3 regions of the Mesorhizobium sp. M0983 genome follow, and region 3 is predicted to be linked to each of the others. Evidence: predicted binding sites of a transcription regulator. Region 3 holds the regulator's gene; each other region holds the start of a gene.
What was found. The regulator PhoB, encoded in region 3, activates phosphate uptake and scavenging genes when phosphate is short. The targets are predictions, from matches to a motif close to TGTCATNNANCTGTCAT.
Positions count from the first base shown of each region.

Region 1: olsB (l-ornithine N(alpha)-acyltransferase) is a predicted target of PhoB. The motif match lies at 1,867-1,883, and genes of this name have one in related genera.
Region 2: phnF (phosphonate metabolism transcriptional regulator PhnF) is a predicted target of PhoB. The motif match lies at 2,426-2,442, and genes of this name have one in related genera.

Region 1 covers NZ_JAMYNH010000014.1:52,135-56,290, forward strand. The annotation lists gene NKH71_RS23095 (hybrid sensor histidine kinase/response regulator) at 1-1,797, shown strand, start outside; gene olsB (l-ornithine N(alpha)-acyltransferase) at 1,947-2,822, shown strand; gene NKH71_RS23105 (trimeric intracellular cation channel family protein) at 2,832-3,464, opposite strand; gene NKH71_RS23110 (TetR/AcrR family transcriptional regulator) at 3,540-4,156, shown strand, end outside.
Region 2 covers NZ_JAMYNH010000014.1:114,810-118,965, forward strand. The annotation lists gene NKH71_RS23350 (ABC transporter permease) at 1-541, shown strand, start outside; gene NKH71_RS23355 (zinc-binding alcohol dehydrogenase family protein) at 611-1,627, shown strand; gene phnF (phosphonate metabolism transcriptional regulator PhnF) at 1,646-2,389, opposite strand; gene phnG (phosphonate C-P lyase system protein PhnG) at 2,524-2,985, shown strand; gene phnH (phosphonate C-P lyase system protein PhnH) at 2,985-3,596, shown strand; gene NKH71_RS23375 (carbon-phosphorus lyase complex subunit) at 3,598-4,156, shown strand, end outside.
Region 3 covers NZ_JAMYNH010000003.1:72,815-76,970, forward strand. The annotation lists gene xylF (D-xylose ABC transporter substrate-binding protein) at 1-323, opposite strand, end outside; gene NKH71_RS06810 (ROK family protein) at 609-1,853, shown strand; gene phoB (phosphate regulon transcriptional regulator PhoB) at 1,863-2,552, opposite strand; gene phoU (phosphate signaling complex protein PhoU) at 2,569-3,276, opposite strand; gene pstB (phosphate ABC transporter ATP-binding protein PstB) at 3,309-4,112, opposite strand; gene pstA (phosphate ABC transporter permease PstA) at 4,109-4,156, opposite strand, start outside.

The sequences.
Region 1 (4,156 bases), on a different contig from region 3:
CTCGCCGGCAAGACCCTGGCGGAACTAGGCATCGATGTCGGCATCGTTCCCGACGCCGCCTTTTCCGACCATGAATGCCTGAGTTCCACTGATGTCGCCATTCGCACGCCGGACGGCCCACGCTGGTTCTCTTGGATCGAGCTGTCGGTGCGCGACAAGGACAGCGGCGCCGTTTCGCATCGCGCCATCGCCCGTGACATCACCGCCCGCAAACGCGCCGAATCCTCGCTGATCACCGCCCGCGAACGGGCCGAATATGCGAGCCAGGCCAAATCGCGCTTCCTCGCCACCGTCAGCCACGAGATACGCACGCCGATGAACGGCATCATGGGCATGGCCCGGCTTCTCGCCGACACCAGCCTTTCGCCCGAGCAGCGGACCTATGTCGGCGCCATCTCGACCTCGGCCAGCGCGCTGCTGGCGCTGATCGAGGACCTGCTCGACTATTCCAAGATCGAGGCCGGCCGCTTCGATCCCGAACCGCAACCGATGTCGGTGCGCGAGATCGCCGACAATGTCATCGAGCTTTTGGCGGCGCGGGCTTTTGCCAAGGATATCGGCCTCGGCTGCCATGTCGAACCCGACGTGCCGCAGCTGATCACCGCCGACCCCGGCAGGGTCAGGCAGGTGCTGCTCAACCTTATCGGCAATGCCGTCAAGTTCACCGACAGCGGCGGCGTCCTGGCAAGCATCGGCCGCGTCCGCACCGAAACCACCAACCGCATCCGCTTCACCATCACCGACACCGGCCCCGGTCTGCGCGAGGAGGACATGGAGCGCATCTTCGAGGACTTCGAACAGGCTGACGGCACCTCGACCCGTACGCATGGTGGTGCCGGCCTCGGTCTCGCGATTTCCAAGCGCCTGGTGACGGCGATGGGCGGCACTATCTCGGTGTCGAGCCGGCTTGGCCAGGGATCCGAATTCGTCTTCGAGATTCCCGCTATTTCCGCCGTCGAGGCGCTGCAGATCCGCCAGAACGCGCTGTTGGGCCGGCATGCGGTAATCGTGTCGAAGAACCTGGTCGAGGCCGAAGCCATCGCCCGCACCATTCGCGCCAATGGCGGAACGGTCGATCTGGCCGCCGCCGCCGCCCAGGCCGCCCCTTTCGCCGAGGGCTGCAACGTGCTTCTGGTCGATGCTGCCATGGAGCAAAGCGACGGCAGGCTGCTCAGGCGCCTGCGCCAGAGCGGATTTGTCGATTGCGAGGCGGTGACGCTGATCGCGCCGACCGACCGCGGCATGCTTGGCGAGTTCCGTGCCAACGGTTACGCCACCTTCCTGGCGAGGCCGGTGCGCGGCGAGACATTGCTGCGCGTGCTTTTGACCAGCCACGCACCGGTCATCGCCGAGCCGCAACCGCAAAAGCGCGGCGCGCAGGCTGGGCACGCCATTGGCGGCCGCCAGCAGGGCCTGTCGGTGCTGATCGCCGAGGACAACGACATCAACGCCATGCTGGCCCGCGCCACCCTCCTGAAGGCCGGGCATCGGGTGAAAGTGGTCGGCAACGGCAAGGCCGCGGTCGAGGCGGTCATCAGCACCGGCCATAAGCACCGCTACGACGTGGTGCTGATGGACCTGCATATGCCTGTCATGGACGGGCTGGACGCCATCGCCGCCATCCGCCGCCATGAGGAGGAGACCGCGGTTCCGCCGGTGCCGATCATGGTGCTGTCGGCCGACAGCCAGGAAAAGACCCGCCACGCCGTGCTCGCCCACGGTGCGAGCGGCTTCGTCACCAAGCCGCTCGACCCTGATGCCCTGGTTCATGCGGTTGAAGGGCAAGTGGCCGCTTGAGGCACAACATAGACGGTCGATAGATTACCCAGCCGACGAAGTATTGCCCGCAGAGCCGTATCACGGTACTGTCACAATCCTGTTGCACCTACACCGTATCCCCGTGCCAAGAGGGATGGCTCGAAGGAGAATCACTCGTGCATACAGTCATGCCGGAATGTGATGCTCGGCCGAACGCCAGCGGGCCTTTGCTCGTCGGCCGGAACGCCGATGCCGTCATAAAAGGCGCATCGCTCGGCCGCATCGGCAATCTCGAAGTGCGGCTCGCCCGCAACGAGGCCGAGATCGCCGCCGCGCAGGAAGTGCGCTACCGGGTGTTCTACGACGAGCTTGGTGCCAGGAAGGACCTGTTCCAGATGCAGGACCGCCGCGATGCCGACCGCTTCGATCCCCTCTGCGACCATCTGCTGGTCTTCGATACTTCGCTTTCCGGTCCCGAGCATCGCCGCATCGTCGGCACCTACCGCCTGCTGCGGCAGGAGATTGCCGCGGCGGCGGGCGGCTTCTATTCCGAAGGCGAATTCGAGTTGACCAAGCTGATCGCGCGACATCCCGGCCAGCGCTTCCTCGAGCTCGGCCGCTCCTGCGTTCTGCCGGAATACCGCTCCAAGCGCACCATCGAGGCGCTGTGGCAAGGCATCTGGGCCTATATCAATCATTACGGCATTGGCGTGATGACCGGCTGCGCGTCGTTCCACGGCACCGTGCCGGCGGCACATGCAGAGGCGCTGACCTATCTTGCCCACCACTGCCGGACGAATTCATCGTGGGACGTGCGTGCCGTCGCCGGGCGCTATTGTTCGATGGATCTGATGCCGATCGAAGCCGTTAACACCAAGGCGGCGATCGCCGCGATGCCGCCGCTGGTCAAGGGCTATCTGCGCGTCGGCGCGCGCATCGGCGACGGCTGCGTCATCGACCGTGAATTCTCGACGGTCGACGTGTTCGTGGTGATGCCGGTCAAGGAGATCGGTGCCCGCTACGTCAATTATTATGGCGGGGAAGCGCAGCGGTTTGCAGCCTGACACCTTAAATCAGGGAATATCTTCCGGACGCCGGCCAGGCTTGCTTTTGTAGGACGGAAAGGCCCAGCCGAATTTCAGCGCGCCGCCGCGTACGCAGAAAGCCGCCATGAAACCTGCCAGGCCCGACGCAAGCGGCGGCAGTCCGGCGAAATCGCCAAGTGTGTAGAGGCCGGCGCCGGCAAGCGCTGCGGTAACGTAGATTTCCGGTCTCAGGAGCACCGAAGGCTCGCCTGTCAACAGATCGCGCAGAATGCCGCCAAGGGTTGCGGTGAGCATGCCGGTGACGATCGAAACTGCAGGTGACCCGGTGATCGTCAGCCCCTTGGCCGCGCCAATCACCGAAAATGCGGCAAGACCTATGGCGTCGAGCCAGAGCAGCAATTTGTAGCGCGACTCGAAACGATGTGCGCTGAAGAAGACGACGACCGCCACCGCCGCACAGATTAGCACATAGTCGCGGTTTCCCACCCAGAACACGGGCACGTTGAGGATGACGTCGCGAAACGTTCCGCCCCCGATGCCGGCAACGCTAGCCAGAAACAGGTAACCGATAATGTCGAGCTGTTTGCGCGAGGCGGCCAGCGCACCGGTCGCCGCGAAGACGGCGACGCCGGCATAGTCGAGAAGCTCGATCGGGTTCATGGAGGGAATAATGAAATACCGAGTGGGGAATAGCGAGTGGCTCCTGCGAATCTGGATTGACTCCAGATAAATTAAATGATTGAATTGTTCATTCAATTATTTGGGTGGACGTCTATGTCCCCTCGCCGCTACAGCATGGCTTCCCGGACTGCCGCCTTCGCCAAGACGAGGCAGCGCATTCTCGACGCGACAATCAAGCTGCACACCCAGAACGGCATCTTTGGCACGACTTGGAAGGATATCGCTACGGAAGCCGATGTCGCCGTTGGCACCGTCTACAAGCATTTTCCTACTCTGGATGACCTGGTGCCGGCGTGCGGCGAATTGCTGATGGAGCGCCTGCGTCCTCCGTCGCCCGAAGCAGTGACGGAGATAATCGGCGACGCGACCGATCCTGAAGAACGGCTCCGCCGGGTCGCCAACGAGCTGTTCGCCTTCTACCAACGTGGCGGACGGCATCTCGAAAGCGACCTGCGCGAGCGCGAGCTTCCGGCCATGCGGGAATGGGAGGAATACCTGCGACACATGGTGGCCGGATTCGTGCGTGAGGCACTGGCGCACGACGGTCCGGGCGATGATGTCGTGCAGGCAATCAGCTTTCTATTCGACTTTCCGACGTTCAACGCCATGCGGATACGCGGCATGACGGTGGACCTCGCCGTCGAAACGGCAACGACAATGGCGCTCTGCTG
Region 2 (4,156 bases), on a different contig from region 3:
CCTGTTGATGACCAACGGCAACTCGATCTCGATCAACAACGACGCCTTCCAGACGTTCTCGCGCAGTTCCTTCGTCGGCGTCCCCAATCTGTTCTGGATGGTGATCCTGGTCGGCATTCCGGCCTACATCTTCCTGCACCACAGCCGCTGGGGCCGCTACCTGTTCTCGGTCGGCTCCAACGCCGAGGCATCGCGTCTGTCGGGCGTCAACGTCCAGCGCACAATCTACATGGCCTATACATTGTCGGGGCTGTGTGCGGCCTTCGTCGGCGTGCTGCTCGCGTCGCGCATCGGCATCGGCAATCCGACGCAGGCCGAGGGCTGGGAATTGCAGGCGATCGCTTCTTCGGTGATCGGCGGCACGTCGCTGTTCGGCGCTGTCGGCTCCGTGCACGGGCCGCTGCTCGGCGCCTTCATCCTTGCCACCATCAACAACGGCGCCAATCTGCTCAACGTCAACGCCTTCTGGCAGCGCATCATCACCGGGGTGCTGATCATCGTCATCGTCTATTTCGACGGGCTGCGCCGCCGCGGCAAATAGATCGCCCCTAACAGCCGCCGGCCTCGCAACAGCAGAGCCGGCGGTGCCATGAACCGACTGGATTGAAGCATGAAAGCCGTCGTCTGCCGCTCGCCCGGCGAACTTGTCCTCGAAGATCGCCCGGCGCCTGGCGCGCCGCCCTCGGGCTGGGCGCTGGTTGCGGTCAGTCATGTCGGCATCTGCGGCACCGATTATCACATTTTTGAAGGCAAGCACCCGTTCCTCGCCTATCCCCGCATCATGGGCCATGAAGTCTCGGGGACCGTGCTGGAGACCGGCCAAGGCGTCGATCTGGCAATAGGCGAAGCGGTGATCGTCAATCCCTATCTCGCCTGCGGCAAATGCATCGCCTGCCGGCAAGGCAAGCCGAATTGCTGCGTCAGGATCGAGGTGCTCGGCGTCCATCGCGACGGCGCCATGTGCGAGCAGATCCTGGTGCCGGCGCAAAATCTTTATCCGGCAAACGGCCTGTCGCTGGCCGATGCGGCCGCCGTCGAATTCCTGGCGATCGGGGCGCATGCGGTGCGGCGCTCGCTGGCTCAATCGGGCGCGCGTACCCTGGTCATCGGCGCCGGCCCGATCGGCCTCGGCACGGCGCTGTTCGCCCGGATCGCCGGGCTCGACGTGACGCTGCTCGACATGAGCGCTGAACGGCTTGGCTTTGCCGAAAGCGGACTCGGCTTCGCGACCCTCGACGGTTCGCGGGGAGCCGCCGCCGATCTGGTGCGACAGGCGACCGACGGCGATGGTTTTGACGTGGTCTTCGACGCCACCGGCAACACCCAGTCGGTGCAGTCGGCCTTCGCCCATGTCGCGCATGGCGGCACGCTGGTGCTGGTCAGCGTCGTCAAGGACGACATCGCCTTTTCCGATCCCGAATTCCACAAGCGCGAGATGATGCTGATCGGCAGCCGCAACGCTCTGCGCGCCGATTTCGACCATGTCGCCGCTTCAATCCGCAACGGTGCGGTGCCGCTGGCAAAGCTAGTCACCCACCGCACCACGCTTGGCGAGACGCCGCGCGACCTCGCCCGCTGGGCACATGAGAAATCCGGGCTGATCAAGGCGGTCATCCAGGTCGGATGACACAACGATAGCCGCGTCTCAAAGCGCCGACAGTCTGAGTTCGATCCGCTCGGCCGGGAAGCGCGACTCCGAAAACTGGATCGGCTGACCGTCGGGCGTGACGTTGACGGCGACCGTCACCAGCACGATGGCGCCGGGCTGCAGGTCGAGGTCGGCAAGGTCGGCGGCATCGGCATGGCGCGCCGACAGCACGGTCGATTGCCGGAGATAGTCGTCGATGCCGAAACGTGCCAGCGATGCCGTGATCGAACCGGTTTCTGCCATGGCAGCATCGATGCCGGCAAAGCGCCTGGCATCGAACCAGCCGGCAGCGCGGGACACCGGCATTCCATCGGCTTCGCCCCGCGTTTCCAGGCGTATCACGTCGGCCCCCTGCGCAAGGCCTAAGCCCTCTGCGACACGACGGTTGGCCGGCTCGACCGATGAGGCGAGCAAGGTGATATGCCGCTCGGACGCCTGTCCTTGCAATCCCTCGGAAAAGCGGGTGCGGGCGCCGATCGGATAGGACAGCCGCTTTCGCGACAGCACGAAGGTGCCACGCCCTTGCTCCGCCTTGAGCACACCCTCCTGCACCAGGGCTGCGATAGCGCTGCGCACCGTATGGCGGTTGACGCCATAGCGTTCGGCAAGTGCCACCTCCGGCGGCAGCGCGGCATTCTCGGGAAAATCGCCAACGGCGATCGAGTGCAGGATCTGGTCGGCGATCTGCCGCCATAGCGCGACACCGCTGCGCCGCTCGATGCTGTTTGCTTGCCCGATCATTTCCCGCCCCAATCTTTGCGCCGACCTTTTGGCCCGTGTCACGTACACGTCATAGACACGCGCTAGATAATAGATATAATTTGTATAGTTGTCTATATCAATCGACAAATGCACGCAGACGAGGAGTAGCGGCCATGCGAGGACGGGAAGCGCGAGAGCAGGCCGAGCGCAAGGCCGTAATGGCGACGCTGGCGCAATCGGCCGGGGACGACATTGTCCGCCTCTGGGACGAAGCCGGCCTGCCTTGTGAAGCGGAACTTCTGCGTGGCCCCGAAACCGGCCTGGTTACCGTGCGCGGCCGCATCGGCGGCAGCGGCGCGCCGTTCAATGTCGGCGAGGCGACGGTCACCCGTGCCACGGTGCGGCTTGCGTCCGGCCATGTCGGCCACTGCTATGCGCTCGGCCGCGACAAGCAGAAGGCAAGGCTGGCAGCAATCGCCGATGCGCTGTGGCAGGACCCGGCCCACCGCAACGGGGTCGAGACCAGGCTCGTCGCGCCCTTGCAGGCGGCACTGGCCAAGGCCCGTGACCAGCGCCGCGCCGAGACGGCGGCGACCAAGGTCGATTTCTTCACAATGGTGCGCGGAGAAGACTGATGGACCTCGCCACTCAATCGATCGAAGGCGGCTTCGCCGATCCGGTATTCAACGCGCAGACCGTATTCCGCGCTGTGATGGACGCGATGGCGCGGCCGGGCAGCGTGCAGCCCTTGCCGGCCCTCGCCCACCCCCCCGTGCCGCTGTCGGCCACCGCCGGTGCCATTGCTCTGGCGCTGTGCGACAACGACACGCCGCTCTGGCTCGACCCGGCTTTGCAGGGGTCGGCGGCGGTGAAATCCTGGCTTGGCTTCCATACCGGCGCGCCGCTGGCCAACACCCCGGCCGACGCACATTTCGCGCTGATTGCCACGCCGGCCGAGATGATGGCGCTCGACGGGTTTTCGCAAGGCACCCAGGATTATCCCGATCGTTCGACGACGCTGATCCTCGAGGTCGGCGATCTCGTCTCCGGCGCTCCGCTGCTGCTCGAAGGCCCGGGCATCGAGAAGACGGCGACGATCGCGCCGGCGCAAATGCCGCGTCATTTCGTCGAGCAATGGAAGCAGAACAATCAGCGCTTTCCGCGGGGTGTCGACATCATCCTCGCCACGTCCGACGCAATTGCCTGCCTGCCGCGCACGACGCGCATTAAGACGATGGAGGCGTAGGATGTATGTCGCGGTAAAAGGCGGTGAAGCGGCCATCCGCAACGCCCACAAATTGCTCGCCGACCGCCGGCGCGGCGATCGCTCGGTGCCCGCACTTCGGCTCGACCAGATCGTCGAGCAGCTGGCGCTCGGCGTCGACCGGGTGATGAGCGAAGGTTCGCTCTACGACAGGGAATTGGCGGCACTCGCCATCGTCCAGGCGCGCGGCGACATGATCGAGGCGATCTTCCTGGTTCGCGCCTATCGCACGACGCTGCCGCGCTTCGGCTATACCAGGGCGATCGAAACCGGCTCGATGCTGGTCGAACGGCGCGTGTCGGCGACCTACAAGGACCTGCCCGGCGGGCAGTTGCTCGGCCCGACTTTCGACTACACCCACCGGCTGCTCGATCCCGAGCTTGCCGCCGGCGGCGAAGTCGCCGAACCGGAGCAGCGTGCAGGCGAAGCGGAGGCGATGCCGCGCGTCTCGGCCATCCTCGCTCGCGAAGGCCTGATCGAGCCCGACGGCGACATGCCCGGGGATCATGTCCCCGGCGACATCACCCGCGAGCCGCTCGAAT
Region 3 (4,156 bases):
ATACCTTCGTCCAGCGCCTTCTGCACGGCCGGCCCTATCGCCGAGGCGTCCTGCGCCAGGATGATCAGTGCGTTGGCGCCCTGCGAGATCAGGCTCTCGACGTCGGTGAGCTGCTTGCCGGGGTTGGACTGTGCGTCGGCGGAAATATACTTGTCGCCTGCGGCCTCGATGGCCGCCTTCATTGCGGCTTCGTCGGTCTTCCAGCGCTCTTCCTGGAAGTTCGACCAGGAAACGCCGATGACCTTGTCCTTAGCCTGCGCCACCGACGCAAGCGCCAGCGTCATGGCGACACCCGCCAGAATGGCGGTCGTGAATTTCTTCATCATATCCTCCCTGCGCCGCGTACGGCGTGACCAATTGGCCCCAAAGGCCAGCTTAGAGGCGCTAATTTTTTCGAGCCTCGAAAAAATACTGGCCCGATCTCCCGCTGCTGTCAACATCGATTCTGATGGATTTTGATGTTGCTGCGAGTTTTTCGAGCTTCGGAATAAACGATGACAGCGCCACCTGCATCTGACACTATTTGCCTCATCTGACACTATTTGTCGGCATTACCGACGGCTTCCGGTTCATGAGCGGCCGCGGCAAACCGGGAGGAAAGCAAAACGATGTCGGTCGGAATCCGCCATGACGATTTGCGCCGGCGCAACCGGGCGATGGTGATCTCGGCCGTGCGCCGGGCCGGCCAGCCATCGCGTACGGAGATCGCCGCAACCACCGGCCTCAGCCATTCGACCATATCGGCGATCTCCTCCGACCTGATACGGGAAGGCATCCTCGCCGAGAGCAAGGCAAGCGAACCCGTTTCGTTGAAACGCGGTCGTCCGCAGGTCGGCCTCGCCCTCAATCCGGAAGCGGCGGCGGTGCTGACCGTGGTGTTGTCGCTGAATTTCCTGTCGGCCGCCATCATCGACTATGCGGGGCAGGTGGTCGCCGAGGAACAGCGCCGGCTGGACACGCTGACCATGCCGCGCGACGAACTGATCCGCGAATGCATGGCCATCGTCCGGCGCCGGCTGGACGATCCAGATCTTGACGTCCGCAGTGTCGCCCGCATCGCCCTGGCGATTCAGGGAATTACCGACTCCCCTGCACGCGCCATGCTGTGGTCGCCGATCACGCCGCAGACGGACATCGCCTTTGCCGACATGCTGGAAGATGAATTCGGCATCCCGGCCACGGTGGAGAACGACTGCAATATGATGGCGGTGGCTTTGCGCTGGCGCGATCCGGATCGCTATCGCGACGACTTCATCGCCATCCTGCTTTCGCACGGCATCGGCATGGGGCTGGTGTTGAAGGGCGAGCTGTTCACCGGCACGCATTCCTCGGGCGGCGAGTTTGGCCACATGATCCATCGTCCGGGCGGCGCGCTCTGCCGTTGCGGGCGGCGCGGCTGCATCGAGGCCTATGCCGGCAATTACGCCATCTGGCGCAACGCCACGCAGATGAGCGAAGACAGCCAACCGGTCGCCGACGTCAGCGACGCCGACATGCGCGCGCTGGCGGTTCGGGCGCGCGAGAAGGACGGGCCGGAACGCGAAGCCTACCGCAAGGCCGGCGAAGCGCTGGGTTTCGGTCTCGGCTCGCTGTTCGCGCTGATCGATCCGGCACCGGTCGCAATGGTCGGCGCCAGTGCCGCCGCCTTTGATCTGATCGAGCCGGCCTTGCGGAAGGCCATCGCCCAGACCGCCGGCGGCCAGCATTCGGGCTCGATCTCCTTCGATACCGAGCCGAACGAATTGCCGCTGATCCGCGAAGGCTGTGCAATGCGGGCGTTAAGCTTCGTCGACCAGCAGATTTTCGCGCCGGGCGCGCAAATGAGGCCCGGCGTCAGAAAGAACGTAGCCTGACTGGGCGGGTCAATCTTCCCTGATCGCGTAGCCGGCACCGCGGATGGTGCGGATGACATCAGGCATGCGGCCGTTGTTGACGGCTTTGCGCAGCCGCCCGACATGCACGTCGACGGTGCGTTCGTCGATATAGATCGTCTCGCCCCAGACATTATCGAGTAACTGGCTGCGCGAGAAGACGCGGCCCGGATGCCGCATCATGAATTCGAGCAGCCGGAATTCGGTCGGCCCGAGCCGGATCTCGGTCTTCTTGCGATACACCCTGTGCGATTCGCGATCGAGCACGATGTCGCCGACCTTCAGCACGCTGGACAGCACTTCCGGCTTGGCGCGGCGCAGCAGCGCCTTGACCCTGGCCATGAATTCCGGTGTCGAAAACGGTTTGACCAGATAGTCGTCGGCGCCGGTCGAAAGACCGCGTACCCGGTCGCTCTCCTCGCCGCGCGCGGTCAGCATGATGATCGGCAGCCGTTCGGTTTCGGGGCGCACCCGCAACCGGCGGCAGAGCTCGATGCCGGAAACCGCTGGTATCATCCAGTCGAGCACCAGAAGATCGGGCACATTCTCCTGCAAACGGATCTCGGCTTCGTCGCCGCGTGTCACCACCTCGACCTGGTAGCCTTCGGATTCGAGATTGTAGCGGAGCAGCACACCCAACGGCTCCTCGTCCTCCACCACCATTATGCGTGGTGCGATCATCGGCTGGGCACCCCCATCATGTCGCCGGTGCGGACATTGTCGTTTCGTCTTGCTTCGGACGATTGACCGGCAATTGCTCGCCGGTCAGCACATAATACGCATTTTCGGCGATGTTGGTGACATGGTCGCCGATCCGCTCCAGATTCTTGGCGCAGAACAGCAGATGCGTGCAAGCGGTGATGTTGCGCGGGTCTTCCATCATGTAGGTCAACAGTTCGCGGAACACCGACGTATATTTGACGTCGATGCGCTCGTCGGCGGCGCGTAGCTTGGCCAACGCGGCCGCATCGCCTGCAGCATACTCCTCGATGACGCCCTGCACCTGGATGAGCACCAGCTGCGCCATCGCATCGATGGAATGCGATAGGTCGCGCGGTGTGACGCTAAGGCCGACCGCACTCACACGCTTGGCGATATTCTTGGCAAGGTCGCCGATGCGTTCGAGATCGCCGGCCATGCGGATCGCCCCGACGACATGGCGCAGATCGTGGGCCATCGGCTGGCGCTTGGCGATCAGGGTGATGGCGCGGTCGTCCAGTTCGCGTTGACGCGCATCCATGATGGCATCGTCGGAAACGACGCGTTGCGCCAGCACGTTGTCAGAATTCAACAGGGCCTTGGTCGCCCCGCCGACCATCGAACCGGCGAGGTCGGCCATGTCGCGGATCAGCTTGCTGATCTGCTCGAGATCCTCGTCGAAAGAAGCGACTGTGTGTTCGCCCATGGTCCTGTCCTTATATGCATGATCGGAACGGCTCAGCCGAAGCGGCCGGTGATGTAATCCTGCGTGCGCTTCTCGCGGGGCGACGTAAAGATCTTCTCGGTCCGGTCGAACTCGACCAGTTCACCCAGATACATGAAGGCGGTCTGGCGCGACACGCGCGCCGCCTGCTGCATGTTGTGGGTGACGATGACGATCGTGTAATCGGCTTGCAACTCGTCTATCAGCTCCTCGATCTTGGCGGTCGACAGCGGGTCGAGTGCCGAAGCCGGCTCATCGAGCAGAATGACTTCCGGCTTCACCGCCACGGTGCGGGCAATGCAAAGCCGCTGCTGCTGGCCGCCTGACAGGCTCAAGCCGCTGGCGTTGAGCTTGTCCTTGACCTCGCCCCACAGCGCGGCCCGCTTCAACGCTTGTTCGACGCGGCCGTCCATTTCGGACTTGCCGAGATTCTCATAGAGCCTGACCCCGAAGGCGATGTTCTCGTAGATCGACATAGGGAACGGCGTCGGCTTCTGGAACACCATGCCGATCTTGGTCCTCAGGAGATTGAGATCCTGCGAGCGGTCGAGAATGTTCTTGCCGTCGAGCAGCACCTGGCCCTCGGCTGTCTGCTTCGGGTAGAGTTCGTAGATGCGGTTGAACACACGCAGCAGCGTCGATTTCCCGCAGCCCGAAGGGCCGATGAAGGCAGTGACGCTGCGCTCGGGCAGCGACAAGGTGATGTCCTTCAACGCCTTGCTCTGGCCGTAGTAGAAGTTGAGGTTCTTGACCTCGATCTTCGTCTTCTCGGCGACCGTTTCGGTCATCGTCATGTCCGGGGACAACATCTGTGTCATCTGTCCTCTCTGCGTCCGGTAAGGCTGCGGGCGAGGATGCTCAA